Regions from separate parts of the Peribacillus phoenicis genome, predicted to be linked through region 2. Evidence: predicted binding sites of a transcription regulator. Region 2 holds the regulator's gene; each other region holds the start of a gene.

Region 1 (7,250 bases), 480 kb from region 2:
TGTAAATTATAAAAACCCCACTCGTTTAGAATGGAGTCCTAACTTTTCATCTTTTCTCCTACTTTTAAATGTTACGAGATCGCAATGTATTTATAAAAACATTGAACTGTAATCCATGTAGTCATCTGCTTCATCGAAAACTGAGATATTTTCGCATTTGTTTGACGCATTTTCTTTATTATTTCTGATCTATCCTTATCAGGAAATAGAGCTTCTAATTCCTCGATTGTAGATAATATTGTTTTTTCTTCAAGTAATTTTTCTTCATCTTTGTAAAGGTCTATGGAAGTTAAATATTTTCAAACTTTAACGAACATAAATACTGGCTGTTGTGAGGTAAATAGAAAGTTTCCTTATTATTTAAGTGATTTTTTACAATACTCGGCAAAATATAAGTACTATTTGATTTATACAAAAAGCTCGGTTAGTCAAAAAGCCGAGCTTTTGTTACTCCATTTTTTCCATTTTTTAAAGCATTCATAATAACATTCGTAAATATTTTTCGAAGTTAACTCCTTCTACTTTAGGAATTTGCTCCAAGGAGGAATCATTGATAGCCTCTGTCAGGAATGCCACTGCGAGCTGTACGGATTTTTCTAGGTTCTCTCCACGCATCATGCTTCCCATAATCACAGATGCAAATAAATCACCAGTACCTGAATAGCTTTCACCGTTATACTGCGTCGCACTATAAAAGGTTCTACTTCCGTCCAAATACATATTTCCGATAAACTGCTTCTCTGAATCTGCTGACGGTGGATTCATTCCAGTGATGATAACCTGAGCTCCCGTTTCTTGCTGCAACATATTCCCTGCTTCTTCTATCGCTTTAATATAGTCCTCTTCGTTTGAATAGCTATGCAGCTTTTCATAAGACAATCCGGTTAATAAACAGCACTCTGTAACATTTGGTGTAATGACATCTGCACGCTTCACCAGTTCTCTCATAAGTACCAGTAATTCATCGGTAAAAAGTTTATAGACTTCTCCTATATCCCCCATTACTGGATCAACAAGTAAAATGGTTTCTTTTGTATAAAATTTATCTAAAAAATGGAAAATATTATTAATTTGCTCTTCACCAGTAACGAAGCCGGTATAGATTCCATCAAAGGTTACATTAAGCTTGCTCCATTCTTCTATGAAGTATTTCATTTTGGATGTAAAATCTTCACAAAAAAAACTTGGATATCCGGTTTGCGCAGTCAATATGGCCGTTGGTAATGGGCATGCCTGCACGCCCATGACCGAAAGAACCGGAATTGCAGCTGTTAATGAACATTTTCCAAAAGATGATAAATCCTGTAGTACAGCAACTTTTTTCATAATAACCTCCATATGGCCTATCCACTTTAAACTTTATTTATCTTATCATAAATCAGCTAAAAACAGTCATCTCCTCTCTCTTTTCAATACGTATAATATTTGTATTTTTTATCAACTGACCTCATAGTTTTTTAATAAATTGACACTTTTATAGACACCAGTCTTTTGCTAAAATCATAGTAAAATTCTAGTTAGGAAGGTTTACAGATATGCAAAATACACAAAGTTATTCAAGGTCAAGTCAAAAAACTATGGATTTAATTATTACCGCAATGTTGATTGCACTTGTGTTCCTATCTACTTTCTTTTTGAATATTAAACTGCCAATTGCCGCAAATGGAGGGTTAGTTCATCTAGGAACAGCTATGCTTTTTATTGCATCTATTTTATTTGGTCCTAAAAAAGCAGCTCTTGCTGGTGCGATAGGAATGGGGTTATTTGATATAGTTGGAGGGTGGACATTGTGGGCACCTATCACCATTGTGGCGCGTGGTTTGCAAGGATATATAGTTGGTAAAATCGCTTGGTCAAAGGGTCGCAACGGTACTAGCATTGCTTTCAATGTAATAGCAACAATCGTTTCCATTCCATTTATGATAGCTGTTTATTATATTGGTGAAGGGATTCTATACGGTAATTGGATTGCACCTTTGGCTTCGATACCTGGAGATCTTGTTCAAAATATATTAGGAATTATCGTTGCCGTTCCAGTTTGTGTGGCTTTGAAAAAGGTTCCTTATTTTAAGTAAATTCGCTATAAAGGTAAACGTCAAGTAGTCCCCAAATACTACATGGATGGTGTATTTCGGGACTATGTTTTGTTTGCTTCCCTTTTTATCGGTACTCTGCATGCAGAGGGTAAACTAGATGACCACGACAAGACTTTACCTATTTCTTTTTTTCATTCTTAAGTCTTTTAACGTGAGCTCTCATTTTATCTAATTCCTTTTGTTTCCCTTCTTCATCATTTGCCTTTGCCAGAAAATAAAGCTATCGTGCCTAATTTGTCGAATTCTACATCTCCAGATCCACCTTTAGTAAAACTAAAGTATAGTTCCGTAAACGCCTTGGCCATTAATACGTAGTTAGGTTCATTTACAAAATAGCCATTTCCTCGCAGTTCTTTTCTTGGTTTACTCTTTTTCACATTAGAATAGTCCTTTCAATTAAACTATTTTATTTATTCTTTTCCTTATACAAAAACAGCCTACTTTCTTCTTTGGCTATACACTCGAGAAGCTTCTTTCTGAAATATTCATTGATATCGATATTCTCCGTTGAGACAACTTCTACATCGGTCATATCAACATCATTAAGATTTATTTTCTTTGACTTTTTATCCAACCAATTATCACTCTCCCGTCCTATATAATAATCTCCAAACAAACTATCTTCTATTCACATTTCACTAAATTCTCTATGAAAATAGTAACGAGTAAAATTATAGAAAATAAAAACTGACCAATCGTTATAGACTGGTGAGTTTTATTCATTTTGTATATTTAGCTAAGATTAACTTCACTTCTTTTTTCAAGTATTCATCTACTGTAAATTCATTTAGGAATGTTCTACTCTTAATCCACAGTTTTCTTTTTGGTTTTGCTTTAGCCATTTTTTCACTCCATTACTTCTACCGCTACAAGGTCTTCAAACTTCACCTTAATAATATGTCCCTTCTCATTTTCCAGCTCCAAATATATCGCCTTTGTGAATGGATCTAACCTATGTATCATCCCAACATACTCCCAATCAAAACCATCTTCCCAAACAGTAAACTTTACAGGTGAAGCAAACTCCATTGCGGTATGTATCTTGTTCTCAAACTCCTCTAACTGGTACTCATCTAATATTGGCTTTACTTGACGGTAATAATCCTTATTTACGTCATTTAATAATTTAACGTATTCAGGCAGCATCAAAGCAGGTTGCCATTTTAGCTTTCCACGATCTTTTATAGACATAAGAACATTTCCATTCATTCTATAAATACATTATAGAACATTTGTTCTTACTTTAGGCAAAAAAATGAAGTGAAAAATTTCCCTTTTAAAGATAACGTAGGTATTTTTCCTGTTACAGTGTTTTAATTAACTTCTCCATATCCAAGCTACCTTCTTCCGTTGCTATTCCAATTCCTTCTATATATGTGAATTCTTCAGTATCAATAATCTTTCGAGTATCTATTTTACCCTTTTCATTAAAGTCTTTATAATATGCAATTTCATCATAATCACTTATCTTTGCTTTAACTAACTCACCGTTTTTGTTGACGTATTCAATTGTTTCTACTTTACTTTTTGTCATATTAATCCTCCGAATGGCATCCACTTGAGCATTTCTTTTGGATTTCAGATTCAATTCGAGTTATCACCTTGCTCATATTACCATTGATGGCACTTCCACTAAATCGCACCGTTTTCCATCCAATTGATCTTAAGTATGCATCTCGCTTCCTGTCGTGTGCTTTAGCTTTTTTGCTTGAGTGAAATTCTTTACCATCACATTCAATGGCTAATCGATATTCTGGAAATGCCACATCAATTCTATATCTTCTTATTGGATACTGTGTAGTTGGTTTATAATCCCTCATCCATAAAGCTTTTAATACCCTCTTCTCAATTGGACTTTAACATTTATCCAATTCCACAAAGTATGGGGGGATGTAATGATCCACTTTAACTCCTTTACTTCTTCGCATGTCCAAACCTAGAAAGACAAACCCTGTTATGACAAGTCCAAAAAATACGACATATTCTACCATTGTAAATAAATTTCCCCTTTCTCGTAGGTACAAGCACTCTTGAAGATGTCGCAGATCGAAAGGTAAATGAATTTTCATTAGATGAGGTGTTCGATATTGAACCAAAGGGATAAAGCCATTATTAATGACTTAAGACAATTCAGAATGATGTCAAGAAACCAGATAGTTGAATTACATTTTAAGCATCTTAAGAATCCAATAAATTCTTGTAATAGTGTTTTAAAACGTTTAACAAGGGATAACTTTATCAAGTGCAGCACACTTCACTCTCCATACGTTTACTTCAACTCTGACTGCAATATTAAACCAGACTCAACTAAAATCCCCCACTTCCTTGAACTTGTAGATACTGTTATTGAAATGAAAGCACATAGGGAAACCAAAAACCTTATGATTGAGCCTAAATATGGAGAAAAAGGAACAATCGAACCCGACATTTTTGCTATTTGGTTCAATCCCATATTTATCGAAGTTCAACGCAATGTTTATACAAAAGAAGTCATGCAAAAGAAAATTGATCTTTATGAAACTTATTATGATACAGGAGATTGGAAAGATGAACCTTGGCAAAAACCAGATAAAAAGGTATTTCCATCTATCCTAATTATTACCCCAACTCGATACGCAGTAAAAGTAAAAAGCTTGAAATTTATCAATCCCCTTCCATTTCTGACTTTATTGAAAGTAGATCAGGTGAAGCAATATTAGAAGTAAAACCTAAACCTGTTAAAAATGTTATTCAAACCGGTGGTTCATTAAAGATAAAAAAAGCCCCTACTCATAGCGAGTAAGGGCTACATTTTTATTTATTGTTCTTAAAACAAGAAACATGTTAGTTTATAATAAAAATAGGAATATATTACAGAAGATCTAAAGGAGGCTATTGACTATGAGAAAAGCCTTTATAAATGAAGATATTCAAATTCTGGTTGCATGGGATTTTGTTAAGTTAAAAAAAGGAACAGAAATAATCTTTATTAGAGATAATGGAAACAAAACCTTTTATATAGAACTAAAGAAAGGTAAGTATAAGGGAAGAAGAATTAACATTGATCCAGAAGTAATTACCTTAAAGTAAATATTCCATTAGGAGGAAAATCATAATGACTGATAGAGAAAAAGCTATTGAGGCTGTGATGAAGTTTTTGGGAGATAAAACAAAGCGAATATTATTGGTAAAGGGCTATGATAATGACGCTAAAGTCAGGGTGATTCTCTCTTGTTTGAATAAAGAGTTTGACAAGGGAATAATAAGAACAAGTTCTATGGGCGATATTTCATTCCATATTAATCGAGCTTTTAATAAAGATCTTTTACCTAGTGCAGTTAAATCTACAGCAAATTATACATTGGGAAGTATGACTGTCAATATAAATAGTTATACAGATCATACAAAAAATAATCCAAGAGGCAATGAAGATACATTTACTTTATTTCACCCTGTACAAACAGTGCTAGATGATTCGAAAAGATATGAGAATTTTTTAAATGATATTAAGAATACTAATTCAAGAAAAATAATATTAAGTACTACAAATGAATGGAGTATAAAAGACTGGAGTATCGAAAATCATGTCGATGAAGTTTTCTTTTATGAAGTAGAAAATGATAATCCTGAAATAATGAGAAATTTAAGGAATAATGACGCATTTTAAAGATATGATCAAAATAATAAAAATAGGAAATAAAAAGGCCCTCCTCAATTTGAGAAGGGTTATAATTCTATCCTTTTATAATATTCACTGAGTATCCTTTTTTTTCTTTAACTGCTGATCTATGAAAAAGAGGAGATGAATTTCCTTATTTACAAAACCAAACCATAAATGTTAGTATATTATCATTGATTAGGTTGTTTTACCTATTTTAGTAGGGAGAGAAAAGTATTGAAAAAGTTTTTTAAGATTGGTTGTTTAGGATTTATCGGGCTTATTGTATTAGGTATAATTATCGGTATCGCTACCGGTGGCGATGATACTGAAACAGCAAGCACAGAAGTTAATACAGAAGAGACAACAGAAACAAAAACCGATACAACTAAAGAAATTGCAGAAGTTAAAGAAGAGCCTAAAAAAGCAGAAAAAGAGGAAGAACCAAAAGAACCAGAAGTACCTACAGAATATAAATCAGCTTTACAAAAAGCGGAATCATACGCAGAAATTATGTCGATGTCAAAGCAAGGTATTTATGACCAGTTGACTTCAGAAGCAGGAGAACAGTTCCCGGAAGATGCAGCGCAGTATGCTATTGATAATGTCAAATGGGATTGGAAAGAAAACGCTCTGAAGAAAGCGAAATCATATACAGAAACTATGGCGATGTCTAAAGATGCAGTATACGACCAATTAATTTCAGAAGCTGGAGAACAATTCACTCCAGAAGAGGCGCAATACGCAATCGACAACTTAGATAAATAACACAAAACGAAAAGCCCCTACTCAAAAGAGTAAGGGCTTTTCTGAATGGCGTTCTATTGGGGATAGTGCCATAATATATAATCCCCATCCAATTTTTAATTATTCATCGCAAGAAAATAAATTGAGCCCACCTCATTACTGCGAAGGACTTTTTATTTGGCTTATCCGTTTACAACACTTACAGAATACCCTTTTTTCTTTAATTCAGCAGCTAACTTAGTTGCATTCTTCTCATCAGAGAAAGCACCTACTTGAACCTTATGTAAAACACTTTTCTTTTCAACTGGTTTAGCTTGTTCTTTTAACTTTTTACCTGATAACGTTTCAGCTATTGCTTTACAACAATCATCAAAGTTCTTCTTGTAAGCATCAGCATTTGTTTTAGTGTCTTCAAAGCATACCTCAATCAGAATAGCTGGTTTTGCTGTCCCCTTAAGAAATCCGAGATCCGTTCTTTTCTTCGCACCACGATCCTTAATTCCAAGTGCTTCTGAAATAGCCTTCGATACCTTTGCCGCCAAGGCTTTATTTCCGTCTCCATAATAAAGAACCTCTGTACCACCATTTTCCGTTGTACCAGCATTAAAATGTACAGATACATCTAAATCCCGACTTTTGCTATTGTGATATTTTACAATTGTATTGATATTGTCCCGCTGAGTTATTGACGTATCATCATTAAATGTATGTACTTTACAATTTTGTTCTTTTAGATATTCAGCAACTTTCGATACAACCTTCCTTGCTTC
Region 2 (13,025 bases):
CACTCTATTTATTAGTATATTCAAACTGTTAATTCGCCTCTTTTTTTACCCAGAATGAAAAAAGAACTTTGCCTTCCTCTTTAGGAATGGGATTCTTCTTTATGGCTATTGACTGGCCTATATAAATAATTGTACTTTGAATATGGACATTACTGGTATATGGAAATTCACAGGATATAAACAGGGGGATAATTATGTATGTTAGTCAAACCAGGGATCATGAAGTAATTGCAAAATTAAATCGAAATGTTCACAATCTGCATGCAAAACTATATCCTAAGTATTTTAAGGAATATAATTATAGTGCAATGAAAGAGTCTTTCAAAAGTTTGGTTGAAAATAACAGTTTTGTTTTTCTCGTTTTAAAAGAACATGAAGAACCGATCGGTTACGTATGGATTGAAATTAAAAACTATCCAGAAAGTGCTTTTAAAAATGCGTATAAATCAGTATACGTGCATCAGCTTAGTATCGTTGAAAATCAAACCAAAAAAGGTTACGGTAAAATACTAATGAATGAGGTCTATGAAATTGCCAAAAAGAATGATATAGATTTAATTGAACTGGATTATTGGTTTGAAAACAAAGCTGCAAAAGAGTTTTATCAAAAACAACACTTTAAAAAGTATAGGGAGTTTGCATTTAGACAGTTGTAAATCCTTTGACACTCATTATTCAAAGGATGGAGGAAGGAATTAATAAAAACCCCGAATTGGGGTTTTTTTAATTAATATCTTATCATTCTCCTAGAAAAACTAGGGGGTTGAGGGACTCCACAAATAAAGCTTTGGGAATAACACTCTTTCACGATACTTCGGGTATGCGGTATATATGTGTTGAAGTGTTTATTCACCGTAGTTGTATGTGTCGGGTGAAAAACCGGAATCACCGTGTTGATGACATTGGTTTTTACATATTGCTTTGCTGTGGAGATTTGTGTTGGAGTATACTGAGTAGGCATTCTGTGAGGTGGGCAATATTGTCGTGGACATTGACCACCTTTCGGATGCCCCCAGGGCTTATTATACATTTAAACACCTCCTGGATTTTTTTGAAAGTCATTATTAGTTTATGAAAATAAATGATAAAGGGACTAGTATAAATGCCTTTATCAAAAATATCCTGGGCATATCAGATTTTTCACTCATTTTAAAAAGCATTAATTTAAACGAATTCGGTTAATCGCTTGACGAACAAATGACTTGTGTCTTTTTCGCCAGTTATTTTCCTTGCTCTTTTCCAAGCCCCATTCTGGAAATGTAGATAACCGTAATGCGGCAAATAATTGCCAGTAGGGTAAGTTTGTAAAATTCACCTCAGGCATCAGGGTTTTATATTGATTGGTGAAGTCATTCATCGCTTGCATTCCAAAATGATATAAAATTTCAAGCTGACTATTGGCAAGGTCAGCCAAAGGGTCCCCTAAGCCTGAATCTTCCCAATCAATTATGGAAACTAGTTTATCCTCTTTCCATAATAGATTTCCTGGCCAATAATCACCATGAAGGATTACTTCCTTATTCATGGATGGTAAAGGCGTGAAATATTTTAATAAATCTCTAATCAAGCTCAGATTTAATGTTTCGTCCAGGATTACCCTATCGTTATTATTTAACATTTCGATATATGTATTTACTAATTTAGGCAGGAATGTTAAAGATAGATTTGCACAATCAACACGATGGATTTTTGCTAGATTGATTGCTGATTGTAAGATATGATCGTTGAGATTTGAGGGTGTGAATTCTGACTTGCCCTCAATAAACTCGATAAGTATGCACGGCTTGGAAAAAATCTCGCCCGATTGCTCTAGGTAATATGGCATCGGTACAGGCAAACCTGCAGCTTTCAATATCCCTAAGAGCTTGTGTTCATCAGCTGCAACATTTGGATTCCGTTTTAGGTCATGATCACCATGCTGACGAACGATCATTTTCTTGATCCGCCCTGAAGGATGTAATACTTCAAGGCCTGTGACCTGTGCAGAAATTCCGCCTTTTAATTCCCATGCGCGAATTAGCTTGCTTCCTTGATTAAACTTTTGAACCAATTGTTCAAACTTACCATATTCATTCATCATACAGCTCTCCTTTAAAATTAAAGCTCTTGGATTAGTTTCCAGATAACTTCCGTGAAAATTAAAGCATTATGTTAGTACTTCAATAAATGAAACCAATAGCTTGTTTCACACGTAGAGTAATCTAAACAAAGTGAGGTGCGCTGACATTGAAAATAGAAAAATATAAAGTGGAAACATCAAAAGGGACTTTACAATATAATATTAGTGGAAAAGGCAAACCAAATATAGTTTTGATTAACGGTGGTTCTGGACCGATAGAAGGTTGGATGAAAATACTACCGGCAATTTCGGAAACAGCATCTGTATTTTCATATAATCGCTTTGGTGTTGCTGGCAGCGATAAACCGAAGGAAAGCCAAGACGGGAAAAGTATTGTTAACACTTTAATTGAGGCATTAACAATCGTGGGGTTTGAACCTCCATACTTATTGGTCGGACATTCGCTAGGCGGCCTATATGCTAATTTATATGCCCGACTTTACCCAAATGATGTGGGGGGAATAGTTTTTTTAGAATCCAGTACAACGAAAGATATAAGCCTTGATGAATATCAAAGCAATGCCGTAAAAACCATTAATAAGATGTTCAAGGTGTTTGATTCCTTATCCTCGCATAAACAATTCAATGAAGTTAATTTTGTAAAAAAAACTGTGGATCAAATCCAACAAACTGATATCTTTCCCGAAATACCTGTATTTGTCATTACTGGTGGACAAGAAAATCGAATGATGCCAGAGGAAATTCGAAAAAAACGACTTGAGAATCAATTGGAATTGCTTTCATTGTCAAGAAACAGCAAACACATTGTCGCAAAAAAAAGTGGGCATTTTCCGCAATTATCCGAACCAACTATAGTGATTGACTCAATCAAAGATTGTGCAGAACAATTAAATAAAACAAACCATAACTAAAAATAATCTATTACTTTATTTTTAGATGCCCAATAATTCCTGATAGAAAAGTATAAAAAAGGAAGAAGGCTTTTTGAAAAATTTCCCGTCCATTTGGCGAATGTCATCATATAATGCCATGACACCTTTAGGGTGTATTTTTTTTTGAACTGTAGCCGAGAGGATGAATTCTTTATTTTGAAATTTCTTTAATCAGATAGTTACGTGTACAAGCATTTATTGATACGTAACATAAGATTAATAGAGGTGATAGAAATGGTAAAAGTATTTATTGATCCCGGCCACGGCGGTACGGATCCAGGCTCGGTGGGGAATGGATTGAGAGAAAAGGATTTAACTTTATCCATTGCAACTCGAATCAAAGACATCTTATTAATAGAATATAATAACGTTTCTGTAAAAATGAGCAGGTCCCAAGATACGTACCCCTCTTTAAACGATAGGACGAATGCAGCGAACGCGTGGGGAGCCGATTTTTATCTCTCCATCCACATTAATGCCGGCGGTGGCACTGGGTATGAGGATTACGTTTATACTTCTACTAATCAGATTACGAAAACGTATCAAGATCATATTCATTCAGAGGTCATGAAGCTTATCAACATCCAAGACAGAGGACAAAAAACAGGAGATTTATATGTGCTCCGTGAAACGGACATGCCTGCACTCCTGACCGAAAATGGATTTATCGATAATGTCAATGACGCAGCCAAATTGAAAACGGCATCCTTTATCGAATCACTGGCTCGCGGACATGTAAACGGTTTAGTTAAATGCTTCAATCTTAAAAAGAAAAATACAGCTGTATATCACACAGTCGTTAGTGGTGACACCGTATACTCCTTAAGCATTGCTTATGGCAGTACGGTTCAGCAAATTAAAGATTGGAACGATCTTGACAGTCAGTACACCATTACAGTAAACCAGAAATTGCGTGTTAAATGAATAATTAATAGATGCCTGGTTAAATTATTTTTAACTTCCAGAAGCACACCACACACGAAGCCCTTCTCAAAAAGAGTTTGTCTACAGTTTTTTAGGGTTTGTACAATTTGAACCCCTGGACACGCTTTTCCCACAGGAGTCTCGCACACCCGCTCCAATCAAAATCAACTTGTTTTAACTTTTAGGTAGAACCTCTTTGTCTACAAACTCAGCCCTTCTCAAAAAGAGGGGCTTTTCCTTGTTCAGGAATATGCATGTAATAAAATAATCGTGTACATACTACTGTCCTATAAGTACTTGGAAAATAGCGGAGGAAGTGAAAGGGAAAAATAAAAAAATTGCACAGAAGGCAAAAGTGGAATTTGATATATACTCTCGGATTTTCCAGGAAACAAGCCTCTGACGGGATTCGAACCCGCACTCCTTTCGTATGCATAGGCTAGGGGAGAACACGCTTCCCTACGGATTTTCACCGGCAGGAATTCCACCTGCCTCAGCGTATTTGCTTTTCGGTGCTTCTGAAACCCTTACCTTGCGACCCGGTGGCTACAAATGTTTTCCGGCGCTCTTCCCTTCTAGAGCTACAGAGGCAAATGCTTATCATCCCATTATAAGATTCTTATATGAGGTTGTGAACCGAATAATAAAAATATGATAATTTGATTGCCTAATACAGACAATTATATTCATTCTGTATGAAAGGGAAATTTACTGAAATAAGAATACTAGGAAGCTTATAGTTCCAAAAACATTCACTCAATGAAATAAGTAATCTGGGGAAAACGGATATAGGCTGACACAAATTTATATTTACATTTTGCAAAGACATATTTAAAGAACAATACTAAAAAGCACAAACCATGATGGCTTGTACCTAATATGTATCAGTCAACAAAGGGAACTAAAGTAATATTCCGTAAAGAAACTCTAAGTTGATATTAATCGTATATTTTAATGGCTTGAACCACTTTTCCTAAAATTCGAACTCTATCATTTTTTAAGTTATAGGTTTTTTCTTCATAAAAAGGATCCGTGCTGCAGGGAGTGAGTGTGATGTTTTCTTCAGCGATATTCACTTTTTTGACCGTAGCATCGTGACCATTTACCAAGACCACTCCAATTTTTCCTTTATCAACGCAGGTTGTTTTTTCAACGAGAATCAAAGATCCGTCACTGAATTCTTTGTTCATGCTATTGCCGTTCACTCTAAGGAAAAAATATTCTTTATTCGTTTTTAGCATTGAATTTAATGTAGGCATATAGGCTTCTATATATTCATTGGTAAAATTAGGCTTTCCAGCAGGAATATTACCATAGACCCCAATTAATCTTACATTCTTTTCATTTAGAAATTCCATTCCAGGAGCATTTCTAACGCTAGGTGCTCCTTCAATGAGGTGGGATAGCGGTATTTCAAAGCATGCGGACATCATGCTCAATTTATCCATTAAAGGTTTATTCCGTCCGGATTCCCATGCTGATACTGCCGTTGGCGCCACCTTTAATATATTTGCCAAATCTTCTTGTGTCATTTTTCTTTCTTTTCTTAACATTTTAATCCGTTCACCAATGTGCATATTTCTTCACCTCTTACTTGAATATACACCATGAGTGAAAATGAGTAAACTTAAAGTGCGTGAATTTTGCGAAAAATTGTTGGTAACTATACTTCAAGTGTGATATTATTTTTTTAGATAGGTGGTGACAAGATATGACAAACGTTAAGTTCACACTTAAACAAGCGAGGAAGTATAAAGGTTTAACACAAGAAGAAATGGCTAAAGTGCTGAAGATGGCCAAGAGAACTTACATTGACTATGAGCAATATAAGATTCCTTTGCGAATCGATAAGGCTTATTTGTTTGCTGAATGTGTAGGGTTCTCGATCGACGATATCATTTTTTTTGATCCCCACCTACACTTCAAATGTAGTTAATGGATCAAGACTATCAACCATTTCTTCACCAAAGTAACCATTCCTGGGGCAAGATTTAAGTAATGATCGAAAGAGGGTGAAAAAAAAGGGGAAAGGAAAATCAGATAAACAAATTGTACAATCGGAAGAACGAGCATAGCCCTGATATCATTTATCCAGTTCTCATTGTGAAATACGTGTATGTGGGGTTGAGGGAAGGGCTTTAAGGAGTTAAAAATCCAAATAGACGATTGATACTGAGATCCCTATGAATGACAGCCAATTGCTGTGAAAGAGTTTTTTTTAACAATTTACTTAATGTATAGGATGGACTTCAAATCACCATGAATAGGAGCAATTGGACAGTGGCAAATTCGAAGAATAATATTTGGATGATCATAAAAAAGTCAAGCCCTATATCCTTTGCAGGAGAAGGGCTTATTCTCTTTTCCTTCGTGAACATAAAGCATTCGATATATGGATTTCCTCCATAAGGATAATTTAATAAATGGAAAATGACTGTATACATAATCGAATCGAAGGCAAACCATCATACTATATCTCCATTTTTTATGAATTCTTCTAGTTTTTTTCTCCCATCTTTATGAAGATAGCAGGTAATGGTATGCAAAAGTACAAATATATACTAATGAAGGCTATGAAAGGCCTGGAAGGAGGGCGTTGATAATAGGATGAGTTCGAAAAATTCCACATGATATTGGAGGAGATAACAATTGAAAAGGAATGTAATCAATTATGTCGTTTTTCTTGTCCTCATTCTAACCATATTGATTATGGCTAAGCCAGACATTTCCTCAGCAGGAAAATTAAAGCCTCCTTCCGAAACTTTCAGTCCAGGGGATTGGTTTCTTGGAAGTATTCCTCCCAATCTTGATACGAAGAAACCACCGATCGTGTTTGTTCAAGGGAAAAACGGCAGTTCAACCAGCTGGTACGGTGAAACGGATTATCATGGTGTCAATGATATGTATACCAAAGCGTATGAAGCAGGCTACCAAACTGTTTTTGTTCAGCTTCATGATTCAGCTGGAAATGGATCAGTGAGCCAATATGCCAATGGAAGGCTTTTAGCTCAAATGCTTGCAGAAATCAGTAACCATTTCGGGGGCGAAAAAGTAAATATTATAGCTCACAGCAAAGGGGGCCCAGATACCCAAGCGGCTCTAGTGCATTATGGAGCACACCAATATGTTGGAAGGGTGATCACTTTAGCTTCCCCTCATCATGGTTCTCACCTAGCTGATTTGGCTTATAGCTGGTATGCAGGCTGGCTTGGTTCCCTATTAGGTCAAAAAGATGAGGGAACTTATTCTTTACAAGTTGGTAAAATGGCGGAATTTCGTTCTGTCACGGATAACCACGTTAATTCTCGTAAAAACATGTATTTCACTGTGGCAGGCATGAACAGAGGCCCGGTTCTATCAGCCTTATCAATGGGTGGACAATATTTATCTTCATATGGGGAAAATGATGGTCTAGTGAATGTATGGAGTACAAAAATACCCTATGCAACACATTTATTTTCAGATCCCAACTTTGATCACGACAATATACGAGTCGGCTCAGCTGTATTTTCAAGAATTGAACCATATTTAAGAAGCACTTCCACCGCTGGGATCCCTGAATATAATGTCAATTATAAAGAACGGGTTGAAGATGATGTCATTACCACCGCACTCGCTCAAACCGTTCTGGGTGATGTCCTGAAACAAAATGTCTGGATCGAACAAAGCTTCCATGTAAATGAAGCAGCCCCAGGCAATATAAACATATATACAGCCTCAAATGATGTTGAGATTGAATTGATTTCTCCATCCAATAAAAAGTATTCACCTTCCTTAAAGGTTCATTCAGCCAAAAATGAAACTTCCTTTTTTAATGGTGTAACCATCCAATCATTCAATAGAAACAACCTTGAAATTGGTGATTGGAAAGTGCGAATGAAGACTAAATCGCCAAAAGACGCCTACCTTTTCACAGCACAATTTAACGAAAAGAATCCCATTACATTAAGTATGGCCGGTAAAGTTAAGCAAAAAGATGCAAAATTTTTAATAAAGAACCCAATGAATGATAAAAAAAGGCCAATCAGCACAACATTTTCGGTTCATCTAATAGATGAAACCGGTAATGAAATTAGTGAAAAAAGCTCAATTAAGGCAATGGATACCGAAAATTTTACTGGCACCCTTCCAGAAGTACCTAAGTCAGGTGTTTATAATGTAACAATAGATGTCAAGGAAAAAAATGTGTATGGTACTGAAAGAACCCGGACGCTGATTCGTTCGGTCTATATTGAGAAATAGTGAAATGCCGTCTCTTCTTTGAGAGTGTATCAGACTGTAGACAAATTCTAAGTTTGCCTACAGTCTTTTCTTTTAAAAAAAGATCCAGTCGATTGCAGAAAATCCGCTTCCTTTCCGCCGACTGTCTGCCAAGCCTGCTCGGCTAGTCAGGAGTGTAAAAAACATAAAGGATAACTTACTTTTCCCGACAAATTGATCCCTTCTCTTAATTGAGAAGGGGTTTTTTGGATGTGTGTAATGGGATGTTAACATGGGTGTTAGTGTTTAATAAAAAGATTGCTGAATTGCAGCGAGAGATACCCTGTATAGGTTTAATCCGTCTTTTTATAGGATTCTCTATAAGACAAAATACCAGTTTTGAGTGCAGCATAATTGCCAATGTTTGCATAGCCATAAAACCAGCCCATGAAAATTCCTGAAACCAAGTGATGACGATGACTGATGAAAATGGAAATGAACAAGTTTTGAAGGTTTTCAGTGTCCAACTTAAAAAGCCGTCAATCCATTTAATTATATGGATTGACGGCTTTTCCTGTTTGGTAGGGAAGTGGATAAATAATACGCGGAGCGATCCACTTCTAGGTAAGTAATCTATAATGAAAAAATTAGCCAGACATCGGAACTTTTTGTGCAGGACAAGCTGTAACCTTTTTCATAGAGGAGAATACGATAAGAATGAAGATAAACAGTGAAAAATAAAGTAATGCCTATTAGTGGGAGGTTCTAATGAGCAAGGAAACATTTATTAAGGAAATTGCTCCCTATGCCCAGAAAATTCAACAGGAATTTAAAATATTACCTTCTGTTGTCATTGCACAAGCTTGTTTGGAGAGTGGATATGGGACAAGTTTATTAGCAAGCAAAGGAAAAAATATATTCGGTACAAAAGGTGACTTCAAGGGTGAGTCAGTCATTATTCAAACAATGGAATATGTCAATGGTGTGCCCGTTCAAGTATGGAACAAATTCAGAAAATACCCATCTTGGGAAGAAAGTCTTCGAGATCTCGCCAATTTATATGTAAAGGGGACTTCATGGAATAGAAGTCTTTATACAGCTGTCATTGGAGAAAAAGATTATAGAAAAGCACTCAAAGCAATATTCGATGCGGGGTACGCCTCGGATCCCAAATATATTGAAAAACTGGTGAACCTTATCGAAACAAGCGATTTAACAAAATATGATGCAAGCATTGAAGAGGTTTATCATATTGTCCAAAAAGGGGATACCGTCTCTGCGCTTGCAAAAGCATACGGTTCTACACAAGTGCAGATTCAACAGTGGAACGGTTTGGTCGATCTTAACCTCATTAAAGTGAACCAAAGATTACGAGTGAAGTGAATTTTAACTGGGAGCGGTAGTTAAAGCTCTCTTTTTTATTGTAATCAGATTGTTACCAAAGTACATATTAGGCGAGCGTATAACTTCCATTCGTAATAAAGGATGTTTAAATTTCCATGAAAACTTGATTCTATTAAAAAATATGTCAATATCTAATCTTCCATATGCATATTGAGAGAATTCGGGACATAGATTAAACAAACAAAAAAAGCGCGGTTAGCGCTTTTAGTGTATTTGTCTATATAAGCCTATTACTTTTCCAAGTATCGAAACATCTCGTAAAATAATTGGTTCCATATTTGAGTTCTCAGGCTGAAGCCTTATGTAATCCGGTTCCTTAAAGAATCGTTTTACAGTGGCTTCATCATCTTCCGTCATGGCCACGACGATATCTCCATTATTGGCATTGCTTTGTTGTTTCACGATGACATAATCCCCATCATGAATTCCTGCTTCGATCATACTTTCACCCATGATTTCCAGCATGAATACATGGTCATCATGCGGAACCATGCTTTCGGGAAGCGGAAAGTATTCTTCTATGTTTTCAATGGCCGTTATCGGCATTCCCGCTGTTACTTTTCCAAGTAACGGCACGTTCACGACATTGACTTTGGGAATATTGTTCGCTTCCTCCAAATTCATTATTTCAATGGCCCTTGGCTTGGTTGGGTCACGTCTAATCAGGCCTTTGCTTTCCAGGCGTGATAAATGTCCGTGTACTGTTGAACTTGAAGCAAGTCCCACTGCTTCGCCAATCTCCCGTACGGAAGGTGGATACCCTTTTTGGCGGACCTCTTCTTTAATGAAATCAAGAATATCTTGCTGCCGTTTTGATAGTTTAGTCATTTGTGCACCTCTTCCCCAATGTTCTTTGCTACATTATAGCATGACCCCCAACTCTATACAAACATAAGTTCGAATTTTGTTGTTGACTGAAACAAACGTTCGTATTATAATTTGACCATAACATACGAACGAACATTCGCTTTGGAGGGATATTTATGAAAAATTTATACAAAAATTATATTTATACGATTCTATTAGCGGGATCAGTATTCATCTTTTCAATTTTATTCTCTTGTACATTGAACAATGATCCAAAAAAGGATTTCCTTTCTATAGAAGTAAGTGAGGGTGATACCCTATGGGGAATTGCCGAAGAATATGAAGAAGCAAATTTGACAAAAAAAGAATTCATTGGTTGGATAGAAGAGCATAATGGAGTCAGGGCGGATTCAATTAAACCTGGTCAAGTCATCGTCATACCGGTTAAAGGGGAAGAACTTGTCCAGAATTTGGCCAGTGAGCAGTAAGTAGTGAAGGTAGGGTATTATGAAGGCGGTAATCTATTGTAGGGTAAGCACAGAAAAAGAGTCACAGGAAACATCATTGGCAAGGCAGGAAGATGAATTAGTCAAATTGGCAGAAAAGATGGATGTTGAAGTCATTTCCATAATAAAAGAGCAGGCAAGTGGTTATGAGTTGAATCGGGATGGCATTTTTGACATGCTCGAACTATTTAAAACTAAAGAAGCTGAAGTACTATTAATTCAAGATGAAACAAGGCTGGGAAGAGGGAATGCCAAAATAGCCCTTTTCCATGTCATCCTTAAAGAAGATGTGAAAATTTATACGCTCTCACATGACGGGGAGCTTGAGTTATCGGATTCGGATGCCATGGTCATCCAGATAGTCGGTATTGTAGAAGAATACCAAAGGAAACTACATAATCTTAAAATAAAGCGCGGGATGATAAGAGCCGTTGAAAAAGGGTACCGTCCTCAAAAAAACCTTCAGAATCAAAGGAATTCCACTGGAAGGGACCGTATGGAAATTCCTATTGAAGAAATTATTAAACTTCGGGCCAATGGATTGACATTTGCAGAAATCGCAGCCACTTTAAGGGGCTTTGGATACAATGTTTCCAAGGCTACTGTGAACAGGCGTTTTCTCGAACATCAACTGAATAAAAAGGAAAGTCAATCTTAGAACTTGTAATTTCGCTTTTTTTTTAATACCATGACAATATCCGGAGATTATGAAGGAGCGAAATTATGTTATCAAAAGAAAAAATAACCCGTATTAATGAACTTTCTAAAAAGGCAAAGACTGAAGGTTTGACGGAAGTTGAGGCGAAAGAGCAAACCCAATTGAGAAGTGAGTATTTGGAAACATTCAGAAAGTCCATGACCGATACGTTGGAGCATGTGAAAGTCGTTGATCCAGAAGGTAATGACGTCACTCCTCAAAAGATAAAAAATATAAAAGAAAAAAGAAACTTACATTAATGCTTGAATTCCTCTCATGGAACGAGGATCCTATTAGCATTTAGGAGTAAAAAGGGAGTGCATGCATGTATGTATTCTCCTATTTAGTTTAATCTAAATAGGGGGCTTCTCTTATTTCTAGAAAATTTTAATATTGAGGCAGTAAATAGTGATTTTAGTTGTGATATTATGCTTGTCACTATAATATAAAGAGGTACATTACAGGAAGGGATGTTTTTACAATATGTTAGATAAATTAGATGCACTTTCTATCAATACGATTCGTACATTATCAATTGATGCAATTGAAAAGGCTAATTCCGGCCATCCAGGTATGCCAATGGGGGCAGCGCCGATGGCGTATAAACTATGGACCGAATATATGAACCATAACCCGAAAAATCCAGATTGGTTTAATAGAGATCGCTTTGTTCTTTCAGCTGGACATGGTTCTATGCTGTTATACAGCCTTCTTCATTTATCGGGCTATGGCTTATCTATCGATGATTTGAAAAGCTTCCGTCAATGGGGCAGTAAAACTCCAGGACATCCTGAATTCGGACATACGGCTGGTGTAGATGCAACTACCGGGCCGCTTGGACAAGGTATCGCAATGGCAGTCGGAATGGCAATGGCTGAACGTCACTTGGCAGAAAGCTATAACCGCGATTCTTATAATGTGGTCGATCATTATACATATAGCATTTGTGGAGATGGAGATTTAATGGAAGGTGTTTCTGCAGAAGCCGCTTCATTAGCTGGACATCTACAACTCGGAAGACTTGTTGTTTTATATGATTCTAATGATATTTCCCTTGACGGCGACTTAAGTCAATCATTTAGTGAAAGCGTAGCAGACCGGTTCAAATCTTATGGATGGCAATATATCCGCGTTGAGGATGGCAATGATCTTCAGGAAATTGCTAAAGCGATTGAAGAAGCGAAAACCGACGATGCACGCCCAACATTAATCGAAGTGAAAACGGTTATTGGTTACGGTTCACCAAACCGTTCAGGTAAATCCGCTGTTCACGGCGCTCCGCTTGGTGCAGATGAGCTTAAATTGACAAAAGAAGCATATAAATGGACATTCGAAGAGGACTTCCATGTTCCGGAAGAAGTGTATTCACACTTCAATGAAGCTGTTGTTGATGCTGGCGCTCAAAAAGAAGAAGCTTGGAATGAATTGTTCAAAAATTACAAAGAAGCACATCCTGAGTTAGCACAGCAATTGGA
Region 3 (13,025 bases), 1.1 Mb from region 2:
CTTTATCGACAGTGAAAAGTTAGAACCGTTTACTGTAGAACTGCCAAAATAATGCACTAGCATCTATTATGTCCACATGCACTTAGTGTTGCAACAAAATATAGTTAGGACCACGAGGACAGCGTACATTTTGGTTAGCTGTCTTTTTTATGGCAAAAGAGAACATTAATTCTAGATACAGTCTATATTATCCTTATTCAAGGGAACTATATAACCAATTAACTTAATGATGTCAGGAGCAGGGGGATTAATAATGAAAGTACTGTCGATGATTCAGCCTTGGGCAAGCTTATTTGTCCTTAGGGAAGCAGAATATGAAACAAGGACTTGGAGAACGCATTATCGGGGTCCTCTTGCTATTCATACGAGCAAAAAAGTAGATAAGCCCGCCTGTAGACTGGATGGAGTTGCCGAGCTGCTGGCTAAGCATGGGTATACAGAAGATAATCTGCCGACCGGAATGATAATTGGAGTCTGCAAGCTGAAAAACTGTTTGAAAATAGAAGAAAACAATGGAAACTGGGCGGTCTTAGAAGATAGTCGGGTTATTTCAGGGAACGACTTGTTTTTAGGGGATTACAGAGTTGGCGGCTATGCCTGGGAAATTGAGGACATGCGGATGCTCGATGAATATATTCCTGCAAAAGGGCAGCTTGGGCTGTGGGAGTTTAGCGGAAAGATATAAGTATCAAACCATAGTGGCACTGAATCTGGAAATTCTATGCTTGTGGTTCTCTTTGGGGTTGCATATTGATTAGGAATTTACTGTTTTTTTGGTGGTTTTTCATAGTTCTGAGACTAATTTTTGCTTGTTTCCCCATTGCGCGGTTCAAAAAGATGGAGAAATATGATGGTTTTTAAGGGATATCGGTTTCCGCAAATGGGGAATTTAACATTTTTTAGCCCGACTCAAAATCGTGTTCCTCTGGATTGCCGGTTCGACCCCGGCCACCGGTATCACCAATAGCGAAGAATCGCTATTACATCAAGCTTCACACTTAATTGTGTGAAGTTTTTTTGTGTTCATGACGCACTACAGAATATGTACAAATAATGTTCTAATCCTCAACAATTACATTAATAATTTCATTAAATTTAATTCTCTCAAAGAAACTATCTTTCTTCTGAATACTTAACTCTTTCGTGACAGGATCAATATACACACAGTATCCATGCAGTTCAATTGGATTTCCATCGTTATGCAATCTAAAACTTATCGGTAAATGATATTCCATCGCATAATGAATGTTGTTTTCAAATTCTTCAACCTGGTATTCATCTAGGACAGGTTTTTTATTTAGGAAGTAATCAACCTCACCCATTTTTTTATTTAAAGCTTTATGTTCTGGCATAATCAGCGCTGCTTGCCATTTAACGAGCCCTCTATCACGAATTGTACTCATCAGAAAGATCCCTCCTTTTTATTTATCATATACGAACTAACGTTCTTATGGAAGGCAGAAAACAATGCCTGTTCCAGAGAAGGGCTTTTCCAATTGTACGAAGACACAAAGATAATTACATTGGGGACATGAATTTGAGTACATAGAGTTATTAATCCACTCAAAACCGCACCAATTCAATCTCTAAACTGTTTTGAGATACAAAATCGAGTACATTATAAACAATACAGTCATACAAATTTATCTGTATACACAAAGGGGAAGGCAATATCTATACCCTCCCCTTTTTCGAACAACATATATTTTTAATCTTCTTGATTATTTTATAAAAAAGATAGATTATTTTTGTGATCCTTAATCAACTAAATCAGCTAATAGGATGTCAATATCTTTCTCTAAAATTTTCATTTCCCTTATGATATACTATTTTTGTTCATGACAAATAACCCTCCAAAACCCTTTTGGAAGGATTTTTCTCTGTTTCACAAAATCGTTAATCAGGCTAAATCTAGGAATGCTTCTTTTCTCTTTAATAAAGCGTAAATCCAATGAAGCAACTTATTCATACAGGCAACGATTGACACTTTGGCCGGTTTTCCTTCTGATTTTTTCTTATCATAGAAGGCTTTAAGCTTTTTGTTCCTTGAACTTCTTATGCCACATAGTACGGCAAGATACAGAGAATGACGTAGTCTGCTCGAACCTCTTTTAGTAATACGATTAATGGTTGCCGTAAACTTACCTGATGAGTGAACACTTGGATCTACTCCAGCGAAGGCAACTAGTTTTTTCGGGTGATTAAACCGATCGATTTCACCAATTTCAGAGATAATCGTGGCTGCGATTTTTTCTCCGATACCGGGAATCGATTGGATGATCTTATATTCTTCCAGTTCATTTGCCAGGGCCACTATACGATCTTCCAACTCAGAGAGGTGTCCCTGGTAATGAAAAAGCAACTCAATATACATACGAAGATTGATTACGTGACTTTGATACACGTTTATTTGAAATGGATTTCGAGACGCGGAGTCCATTATTTTTTTTGCTTTTTCCCATGCCCATTGACCCGATCGGCTAGGACAGAACTCTATAACACTCTCTGCTAGTTTACTTTCCCCGGCTGCTAATACCGCCTCTGAAGTGGGATATTCCTTTAATATCAATAAAGAAACCCTTGAATATAGATCCCCAAAAACCTTTCGGTATTCAGGAAACACTTGATCTAAAATGGTGTGAAACTGAAGTTTAGCTTCCACATACATATTCGTTACGATTTCCTGTTGTCTGGACAAATTCCGAAGGTCTAATAGCTGAATTCCTCTAATTTTATGAGGTTCTAAATCCTCTTTGTAATACAGCACACACAACTGGTACGCATCGATAGCGTCCGTTTTCACCTTCCGTAAGCTGGACTTCTTTGCCTGATAAGAAATAATCGGATTTAGTAAGATATATGGAATCCCTTGTTCCTCCAGGTATTGAATAACAGGAGAATGGTAATGCCCTGTAGATTCTAAAATGACCATAGGCATTTTCCCTGTCACCTCTTCAATTTCTTTTAGAAATTCTAAAAAATGATCTAACTCCTCTTTGATATGCTTCATTGAAAAGCTCTTCCCATACGGTTTAGATTGATCTAAAAATGCCTGAACTTGGCTCTCTCCTTTTGCCACATCCAGACCAACAACTGGATTCATTGTTTTTTCCTCCTCTACTTACTAACCAGTACCCCTAGTCCTCCATGTAGTGTCATAGCTTCGCTTGTTATTCGAGATCTGCGTCCCAACCAGCCTCAAACATGTTTCTACAAGTAGGGGGCGGACAGTTTAGTTCACGGGATCAAGTCCCACGCACCCGTACGTCCTACCCTGTCTACTGATATAATAGATTCTATTAAAAAAAGGTCAACCAGTAAAAACTGGCTAACCTTATAATACGAACGCACCCGTTAGTTTAAGTACAAACCTTCACAATCTGCTTCTTTTATCAACCCAAAAACATTGAAAAATTAGTGAAATCCTAATTTCTTAATAGTTAGATAAGTTTTCCAAAATTTCAACACTCATTGAAGTTGTAAAAATCTATTTTTCCAAATGAAAACAACAACAACCATCTTTATGGCTTAAGGACCACTTTAATACATCCATCTGTCCTTGTATCAAATACTTCATACCCATGCTTTGCTTGGTCAATTGGAAGTACATGGGTTACTATTTTTTCTCGTTTAATATCATTATCCCAGGTATAACAAACAATAAATTTCTTCAAATTAAATCCCCCGTTCGAGAACAACTTCTGATTTGTCTTAAGTAGGGAAACACGTCTACTTATTTGAAGCGAATAGTAAAATTTATATCCTGAATAAGAATGCAATTATCGACCAGCTTTGTCTTTCAAAGACGTTATACATGAAGCAAATACCCATGTTGATAAAATGATGGATGGCATTCCTACTATTTTTAAAAAATACCGTTGTGTATCATCTATAAATATTTCATGAATACCATAGATACAGCCTAAAAAGATCAAAGCGTGTATAGAAAATTTCATTTTTTTCAGTCCATTACACAGACCATTTATATTAATTCGAAAGGAACCTTAGTATTAAGGGGGCAAAAATATTTAATCCTCGATTCCCCCCTCTATATAAAGACCAAATCTGAACTTTATTCAATAAAAAAGCTGCCAAAAACGGCAGCTGGATTTTGTTCCCGTTTATAAGCACATACTCTTTTTCTATATATTATGTTTTTACGTAATAACCCGGATAACTTACCTATCTATATACCATAATAAGAATTATCCAAGAGACACCCTAAGGATCTTGGTGTTTGTCTGAATCCATCCTTGAAGCTTTTCAGGGATGGATTTTTTTTTTACTTTTCTAGCTGAATAATATGTCCCAAGAGCGCCTTAAAAGAGAGCTAGATTTTCAACCCGTCTTATTGCACTAACCTGCCCCGTTAGTGCCATAAGAAAAAGCTGCCCTAAAGACAGCTCTGATCTTCAGCTAACGCACCCGTTAGTTTAAGTAAAATATTTCACAAACTCGCTAAAAATATGAGTTGTTCTTAATCATTTAGACATTCTATTAATTCATATGTTCCAATAGGCTCTTGCTTCTTTCTCAAGCACCTTTAGTCTTTTGTAGTAATCAGGAAACTCGTGAAGATGAGCTAGGGCAATTTTCCCCGTTATAATAGGATCATCATCAGTTACATTTGTTTGGCTGGATATTTTCCCATGTTCCAGCTCAGTATTTACACCTATCCAAAACTCATCTAAATCAAACTTACTTTTATTAAAATCAATGCCTAAAAGTAAAGCTATAGCTGCTGCTTCCTCTTTAGAAAAGCTTGTTTTTACGTTGTTAAAATTATTTGTTTGAATCTTATTTGGATGCTTTGTTAAAGAATGGCGCATATCGCAGTCAGAACGGTGTTCTGCAGCCAAAGCATCTGCTTTAGTTATATGAACCGTGCCAAATGGATGTTGTGGAGGTGCGTATATAGAATAAATTTTCAACGGGATATTACCTGTATTGGTTACATTATGCCATGTTCCAGCAGGTATCATAATGGCAGAATCATTATAAACATTCCGTACAAAGTTTAAATTATCTTTTCTCTTGCCCATTTGAACAATCCCTTGACCTTGTTCAATGCGTAAAAATTGGTCAACGTTAGGGTGAATTTCTAACCCGATATCTTCTCCAGCTTTAAGACTCATCAATGTAACTTGAAAATGATTTCCTGTCCATAATGCGGTACGGTAGTTATTGTTTTGTTTCGTAGCTTCATTAATATTGATTACAAATGGTTTACGTCCATAATCTTTTAGTCCGATTTCATTCCTTCCAATTGATGATTGAAAAAGATCCAATCGGTTAGCAACATCATGTGTAGTCCAGTATTGGGGCTGTATTATATTGTTATTTATTGGTACGTTATAATAATAAGGATTTGGATATTGGTGGGGATACGAAAAAGGAGCATCGTACATTTTTCTCAACGCCTTCAAAGATTTTTTAAACTATCCTATTCACTATGTTAAGGATATGTTCTAATACTCAGGGTTACCGAATTTTAGGAATTGATTATCCGTTAACATTTGCTCAATCTAATGGAACAATTCAAAGAAGGAAATTCGCTTCTGCAAATATCCTGCCTCTTTAGTTGCATAAAGAAAAAGCTGCCTTAAAGACACCTCTGATCTACAGCTAACGACCGTTAGTTTAAGTAAAAAGCTTAACAAGATTAATTAACATAAATACATCCATTTTTCCTTTAAAGTAGAAGCTTATTATAGTGTAAACGGGTTTAGTAATTATAATTACAGGGTAATTAAAGTTTTGGTATATAAAAAATAGGGGGATTATATTATGAAGGAGTCACTAGATACATATAAATTACTGGAATTCATCCAAGAAAATAAAACGGATTTTGAAAATTCATTATTAAACGAAGCATCTAATGTGAAAGAAAAAATTGAAGAAATTTTAACGGTTGGTAATATTGACCTGATAAATAATGCCCATAGGCTGATTCAATACATTATTGAGGCTAAAGAACAGGAGCTTCAATCATTTGCTACCCAAGAAGGTATAGCTTGGGCGACACACGCAATTCCATTAACTTTCAAATTAGAGTGGGTGCAAGCAATTCGAAGGACCTTGTGGAGGTTCCTACAAGAATATAACAAGGTAAATAATAAGGTTATTACTGAAGAATTTTTTTCGGTAGAAAAACAATTTAATAATCAGGTAGACAGATTTTTAAATGTTTTTTTTATCACATATTCTCAATACAAAGATTCGTTGATAATGGCTCAAAAAGAATTGGTTGAAAATCTTTCGGTGCCTATAATCCCAATAACACCCACTATATGTATTTTACCTCTTATTGGTGCGGTTGATCTTTACCGAACGAATATTCTCGAGGAAAAAGTTTTAATGGAGATTGGAAAATTACGTATTCAAACATTGATTATGGACTTATCTGGAATTATGGAAATCGAAGCCGAAGTAATTGATCATTTAATGAAGATTATAGACGGCACTTCATTAATGGGATGTACCACTGTGATTACCGGGTTAAGAGCTGAAGTGGTTAGAAGTATGATAAACTTAGGAATAAGATTAAATGAAAAAGCACAAACATTAGGAACTTTACAACAAGCATTGAATAAATTCTTATTAAGTTAAACACGGAGAATTTTAGAGGAGAGTCGCTTTGCCGACTCTTTTTTCTTATTCAATATATTCTGACCAACTGGCTAAATATTTGTTCCTGCCCGGCAGTTACGCCTTGGTATAAGCTATAATTAGGGTATTTAGTAATTAATTCAACACTAATCAAATCATTTTTTTCTTCAACCAAAATGCCCGGTATACAAAGAATGTGCTGCCTTAAAAACAGCTCCTGTTTTCAGCTAACGACCCGTTACCATCTATGAAGCGCAAAAATCAGCGTTTCACCACAGAGAATGAAAATTGGTCTCTATGTCGATAATGTTTTAATGGCTGGCGAAGAAGGTCGTTGAACTATGGTGCCTTTGATCCCATAAGTTAGTCTGACTCCGACGACCACGGTGTACCATCGACTTTCGCGCCCTTTATGGGTAATACTTTTGGGAGATTAATCCTTTTTTGATCGTCGCGCTAGCCTTTACTTAATTTCCAATGATTGGAGGTTTTGTTTAACGATTTACCAAACTCAATCAGATCACTCATAAGGCTCAGCCTTTTTTTAAAAAGCGTTTTACTGGGTCTATTTTGTTGTGGTTTTTTCTGGATTTTGAGCTTTTTTAATTTTCATGGGAGCTCAATAAGAAAAACGATACCTCTTATTGAAGTATCGCACTCGTTAGTTTAAGAAGTACATCATTAATCAATCAAATGGTTAACTTCAATTTTCTTTTCTTATTTTAATCTGTAATTAATATTAAAACTAAGATTCTTAGGCTTATTCCAAGTATAATTGCACCTACCCTACTTACTCCCATTCCTACAAACCCCCTAATTAACTTCAAACCAACAAAATGCGTTATGATACCTAAATTTACAAGAACCAATGGAGAAATATATATAATGGTAAGCTTGATTTGTGTTAGAACATCAGTGTGACAAATCCCTGACGCAATAAGGCGAACTAAAAACCTCACTTAGTTTAGGATCATCCATTGTAATTTCTGTGATTTGGAATGGTTCACCTTGCCAAATGTAACTGCATACCCTTTCTGTTGAATCCTTACAAAACGATCTGCCCAGATTGTATTATAAGTTTCTAGAAGCTTTCTATCCTACTTAGTTATTTTATGCTTAATATGAATGTACAAAAAGAGAAAAGGGATATATAGATACACAAAGTAAAAAGCAATGTTTGAATACATTTCATTCAATCGCTCTATTTGACTCTTCTCTTTGAGCACATTAGCTAAAATAAAGAATAGGACCAGTACAATGAACAGACTTATACGTTGTTTCACATTTATTACTTTCTTAATAGCACGACAACCTGCCCATATTTTCACACTGATATTGGGTAATATGAGAAGTAACCAAATCGAAACAACGATAAATTCGACTCTTTCTATTAGAGGGAATTTCGCAATTTTCATTTGAGATAATGTTGGCCATATTGTATGGTTTAATTGTCCTTCACTAAAGAAAACAAATGTGATGAGTGCTACTATTAGATAAAGTAAGCTTGAGAACAAAAGTCCAAAATGGGCCCATTTTTGTGATCTGTTTGGATTTTTTATGAATGGGTAGAACATGAATAAGGTCTCAAAGCCAACATACTGAAACAACATAGCTTTAGAGGATGATACGATTTCCTTCAGAGAGTGGTTAAAGACGGGTAATAAATTGTGAAAATTGGCAAATTCCAACGAAAAAAAATTAAGGGGAAACAGGATAAAAAAAGGTATGATAGTTCCCCAGAAACACATTCCAGTAATCACGCGGAATCCACCGGATACAACGTAATAAATGAGGACTAGAAGAATGAGGCTTATTTGCCAGGTCTTCATTAAGGGAAACAGCCAAACTTGAACAACTTCAATATAAACACGGAAAACAATTAGCGCTAATATAAGAAAGTAGAAAATCAAGAAAATGTTGAACAGTCCGCCAATCCATTTTCCAAAGCAAAATTTGTGAACATGTATGACATCATTTTTAGCAATTCCAAGAATACGATAGATCATCCAAACTAGTACATGAATGCTTATACTTGATAAAATGATGGATATCCATGCATCATAACCTGCGTCCTTCGTTATATCTCGTTGAAAACTCATGATTCCTATGCCAATAATATTCGTGTAGATCAGAAAGAAAACGTAAAAGGAAGATACTAAATGTCGTTCGTCTAGTAATGATTTCACGTGGCTCCTCCTCTTATCATGCAGACTTACTCTTCAATACCTGTATTTAGGATGTCAATATTTGTGTGTACAGTGGTTTTTACTTCTGGGTATATGTCCATAAACCGTTGATAGTCCCAATTTCTTGTGTTGGCCCTAACCTTTTCTCCCAACCCAATGGGATCTACATTGTATCCTTGTGCCAGTGAAATTAAATGTTGGACCTCTTCCTTAAAGTGTTCATTTAAATTTCGTTCCAATTTTACAATATCTTTTTCTTTTTTCAAATCAAACCAGGATGATGCTTTTTCAATCTCTGCATGGATGGTTAAATCGATGAATATACTCGGAATGCCTTCACTTTTCTCAACCGTATATGTAGTTTTTGCATCCAGGTTTTTCAAGAGAATAAAACCTTCCTTTTTATTTTGCGTGATTTTGGTTTTATATTGTCCATTTTGAGACCCATCAATTAATGTTTTTAGAATTAAGGACTGTCTTAAATTAATATGATTTATGTACTTCCCGTTTTTTAATAAAGCTAACCCGTCAATTTTAATTTGATTATCCTCTAGGATAAGGTAAGGTAAAATTTGATCCCTCCCTTCTTGATGAAAATTATTCAAAAACATGTGCAGATTCATTTTTGGCAAATTACCACTTTCAATGTTTTGATTGATTTTTTCACTTAAATGGAATGAAAGATTCACATGTTTACTGGATTGAAGTATGTCTTCGGCTGTGTTTTCAGCAATGCCCAACTGCATTCGACTCGCCGTTCTTGGATTTCGGGCAAAATTAGTGATAACATCTTCTATCCCTTGTGTGGCGTATTCCTTGCCGAACAATAAAAAATCTAATTTTCCTGTCTCAATAGGATAGGCTGATTTTGCATTCATTCTCGGGAGTATGTCTTCATATGAATTTGACACCGTTTTATAAATCTTCAATTTGACATTTCCCTGCTCTGCGAAAGTAGGATAAATAGCAATTCCTTTAACTTTTCCTTCTTCCCGATCATATCCTAGAGCTTCAATTATCTGAACTTCATCAATGATCCTCTCATGTTTACCACACCCTGATAAAAAGAAAGTTAAGCTAAAAGTTAACAGAAAACATAATTTCATTTAATTCACCTTTATTATCCTTTCCTGATTATTCATCAAAATCACTTTTCTTTTTTTTGTGATTATGTGGGTGGTATCTCCAAATTGATTTAGGACGTAAATAATTTGGCCTTTTGGATGTTTTACTATAAGAGGAACGGATCAGGCTGTCCGTTAAATCCTCAGGCCTAAAAGGATAAAATGGAACGGTATAGGGCGTTCCTAAAGATTCTAACCGTGTAAGGTGAATGATTAAAAAGGCAATCCCGATAACGATGCCTAGTCCCCCCCAAATAGATGCGAAGAGAATTAAAGGAAAACGTAAAAAACGTATAGTGTTCGACATTTTATAAATTGGGGTAGTAAAGGAAGCTAAGGCAGATAAGGCGACTATAATGAGTAAGACATTACTTGTAAGGGACGCCTCAACTGACGCTTGGCCGATAACAATACCGCCCACTATTCCCAATGTTTGTCCTACCTTTGTAGGTAACCGGACTCCCGCTTCACGTAATAGTTCAATCGTGAATTCCAGAAAAATCACCTCTAATACCGGCGGAAACGGGACATTATAACGAGAAATACTAAGTGAACCGAATAAATCGTTTGGAATCATCTCGTAATGGTAAGTGATAACAGCTATATAAATAGATGTTCCAAAAATGGAGAAAAGGACACTGCATACCCGTATTAAACGAAAAAAAGATCCAAGAATCCATGGGAGAAAGTAATCTTCAGGTGACATAAAATAATCAATGATCGTAGAAGGACCTGTAATGACATATGGCGACCCACTACTTAAAACAGCTACTTGTCCGTTAATAAGAGCTTGAACCGCCCTATCCACACGTTCAGTTGGCAGAAGCAAAGGAAACGGTGTAAGGGAATTATCTTCTATAAATTGATGCAGCTGAGAAGTATCAAAAATGACATCAAAATCAATATCTTGAAGCCGTTGGGTCATAGTATTAACATGCTGCTCACTCGTAATCCCATCAATATGAGCAATAATAACTCGAGTATTTGAAGTAGAACCAATGTTTACTTCCTTCGTAATTAGATCAGTTGTATTTATTTGTTGTCTTAATAAATGTATATTTACATCAATATTCTCAAGAAACCCAATTTGTGGCCCCACCACACTAAACTCATTTTCAACGTTATTTTGTTCACGCAATCCAGCTTTATCATTAGATAAGAGAATTAAAGCAACCCTTTGATCATTTTCCTTCATTTGAAGTATTGCATACCCTTTAAGTAACTTTGATTCAGCTTCGTTCCGATTATCCGTTATTACAATATCTTCTATTGCGATGATTTTCTTTATGTCATCAATTTTCTCTAGCCTGTCTAGTTCAAAAGGGGTCTCTCGGAAAATCATTAAAATTTTCAGTTGCAGTTGTTGTTGATCGACCAGTGTATTGTAGTAAGAAATGATTAAATGTCCCGATTCATCCGTAAGTGGAAATTGTTTAAAATCACTGGATTTTTTAACCTTAGCAAACAGCTGGCCAATATCTTGTGAATTCTCAGTCACGGCCTGTTTGTCTTTATTATTTCTAATCTTTCGTTTTTTGAAGAACATCTAATCACCTCCCTATTACAAAAGAATTCATATCCTTCTATATTATGTAAAGGCATCCCCATATTTATGTAAATCCGTTTTATAATAAGCGAAAACTCATAATATAAATATTGCTTAGAGTAAGCAAAGGACTATGATCCTAATAGAAATAATCCCTGTAGGGGTAGGGTAGGACAGCAAAACACAAATTTACAAAGTTAAAACTTTTTCAAAATAAAAAGAGCCAAAAGGCTCTCTTTAATCATCGAATGGAGTTTAAACTCTAATGCTCCCCTCAATTTTATACCTAATTCAGGATACTCATTTAAACCGGTCCATACATTAACCAACCCTCATTTTGTTCAAACAGTTTGCTTATTAGTGTATCATCATTTTCTTTCAAACCTTTTTTAAACTTCATTGATTTATGCCCTCATTATCTACTATTTCAGTATAATCTTAATATCAGTTTCTTGATCATCCTATCTAAGCTGAATTAAATATGGAAATATTAATGTCATAAATTTTATACGAAGATCAAATTTGCTTTTTATTTACCTCAAGTGTACAACATTCAAAGTTCTTTAAAAAAACAATAAACTTGCCATTAGATTAGAGGTCACTTTGGAAATCTTAAAAATTTCTATTAAAAAAATTTTAATACAAACAAATATAGGAAATAATCTAAACATAATATAGGCTGATGAAATTTATGGAATTGTTGGTATGTTAAAGTTCAATGATGTTTCAAATCTAAAAAAAATTTATAATAATGGATTAATTACATTCCCTTTACAAAATAAGTAATAAATTCTTTTTTAAACTTATTAAAAAATGATTTATTTTTTATATGATAATATTTATCATTTATAGATGGAATTACGTTAACGTCAATTGACTAGTGCTGTAGTTGTAGCCCTTTTAGGGTTTAACTACTATTATATTTAGCCAATATAATGAAAGACAAATTATTAAATCAAATGATATATCAAGACAAATTAAAGAAGCAATAAAAGAAGTTACCACATCAGAACTAGCTATTCAAGAGTTGGTTAACCAACTGATTTACGTCCTTTCAAATCAAAATTTTTATAAAATGACATTAAGTTCTTTTTATAATATCTTATTTATCTGGTTTAACATGTCTATTGTCAGTAATTGGTTACATTTTATTATAAGATAAACTTAGTTCAGGTGATTTAATGTTATTTTGTTATCTCTAATAACTATAGTAATTACATTTTTTATTTTACCTATAATTTTGATTAAATTTAATAATAAACCCCCTATCGATATCGATACTTAAAACAAGGTTTCTATGGTGCGCTTATAAGTTATTTTAAATCTATCACTTCTATTTCTGCGGATCAATTAATTAAAAAATATATCAATTTAACTATAGAATTATCATTTAGTTACTCAAATAATTTAACGATAGCTTAAAACAACAATTCCCTCTTAATAATATTTACTATCTATTTAAATTTGTAGGTGTAGATAATCAAGCTCAAATTATATGTATTAACAACTTAACAAATGATGATTATGTTGAGTATTCAATATTTTCTAAGGATAAGAATG

What was found. Region 2 encodes LexA, which represses DNA repair genes until DNA is damaged. Its sites were predicted from a motif close to CGAACATATGTTCG; they were not measured.
Region 1: a site for LexA is predicted at 3,322-3,335, ahead of ABC374_RS10525 (YolD-like family protein). Genes of this name have one in related genera too.
Region 3: a site for LexA is predicted at 1,436-1,449, ahead of ABC374_RS13690 (YolD-like family protein). Genes of this name have one in related genera too.

What each region holds. Positions count from the first base shown of each region.
Region 1 is NZ_JBDFMF010000001.1:2,159,335-2,166,584, reverse strand. Features, by position in the region: gene ABC374_RS10545 (pyridoxamine kinase) at 478-1,326, opposite strand; gene ABC374_RS10540 (ECF transporter S component) at 1,536-2,075, shown strand; gene ABC374_RS10535 (hypothetical protein) at 2,503-2,670, opposite strand; gene ABC374_RS10530 (hypothetical protein) at 2,816-2,938, opposite strand; gene ABC374_RS10525 (YolD-like family protein) at 2,943-3,287, opposite strand; gene ABC374_RS10520 (hypothetical protein) at 3,400-3,630, opposite strand; gene ABC374_RS10515 (endonuclease domain-containing protein) at 3,632-3,946, opposite strand; gene ABC374_RS10510 (hypothetical protein) at 4,184-4,795, shown strand; gene ABC374_RS10505 (hypothetical protein) at 4,977-5,165, shown strand; gene ABC374_RS10500 (hypothetical protein) at 5,191-5,742, shown strand; gene ABC374_RS10495 (Ltp family lipoprotein) at 5,971-6,501, shown strand; gene ABC374_RS10490 (N-acetylmuramoyl-L-alanine amidase) at 6,663-7,250, opposite strand, start outside.
Region 2 is NZ_JBDFMF010000001.1:1,672,187-1,685,211, forward strand. Features, by position in the region: gene ABC374_RS08095 (GNAT family N-acetyltransferase) at 195-656, shown strand; gene ABC374_RS08100 (CotD family spore coat protein) at 728-1,030, opposite strand; gene ABC374_RS08105 (aminoglycoside phosphotransferase family protein) at 1,160-2,080, opposite strand; gene ABC374_RS08110 (alpha/beta fold hydrolase) at 2,227-2,991, shown strand; gene ABC374_RS08115 (N-acetylmuramoyl-L-alanine amidase) at 3,247-3,936, shown strand; gene ABC374_RS08120 (LexA family protein) at 4,875-5,513, opposite strand; gene ABC374_RS08125 (helix-turn-helix transcriptional regulator) at 5,648-5,872, shown strand; gene ABC374_RS08130 (esterase/lipase family protein) at 6,646-8,178, shown strand; gene ABC374_RS08135 (glucosaminidase domain-containing protein) at 8,905-9,519, shown strand; gene lexA (transcriptional repressor LexA) at 9,745-10,368, opposite strand; gene yneA (cell division suppressor protein YneA) at 10,524-10,835, shown strand; gene ABC374_RS08150 (YneB family resolvase-like protein) at 10,855-11,511, shown strand; gene ABC374_RS08155 (DUF896 domain-containing protein) at 11,577-11,810, shown strand; gene tkt (transketolase) at 12,034-13,025, shown strand, end outside.
Region 3 is NZ_JBDFMF010000001.1:2,796,462-2,809,486, forward strand. Features, by position in the region: gene ABC374_RS13685 (ASCH domain-containing protein) at 254-685, shown strand; gene ABC374_RS13690 (YolD-like family protein) at 1,059-1,403, opposite strand; gene ABC374_RS13695 (IS110 family RNA-guided transposase) at 1,901-3,103, opposite strand; gene ABC374_RS13700 (hypothetical protein) at 3,522-3,674, opposite strand; gene ABC374_RS13705 (DUF5661 family protein) at 4,503-4,829, opposite strand; partial or broken gene ABC374_RS13710 (cupin domain-containing protein) at 4,848-5,408, opposite strand; gene ABC374_RS13715 (STAS domain-containing protein) at 5,788-6,609, shown strand; gene ABC374_RS13720 (GerAB/ArcD/ProY family transporter) at 7,707-8,795, opposite strand; gene ABC374_RS13725 (Ger(x)C family spore germination protein) at 8,822-9,901, opposite strand; gene ABC374_RS13730 (spore germination protein) at 9,930-11,465, opposite strand.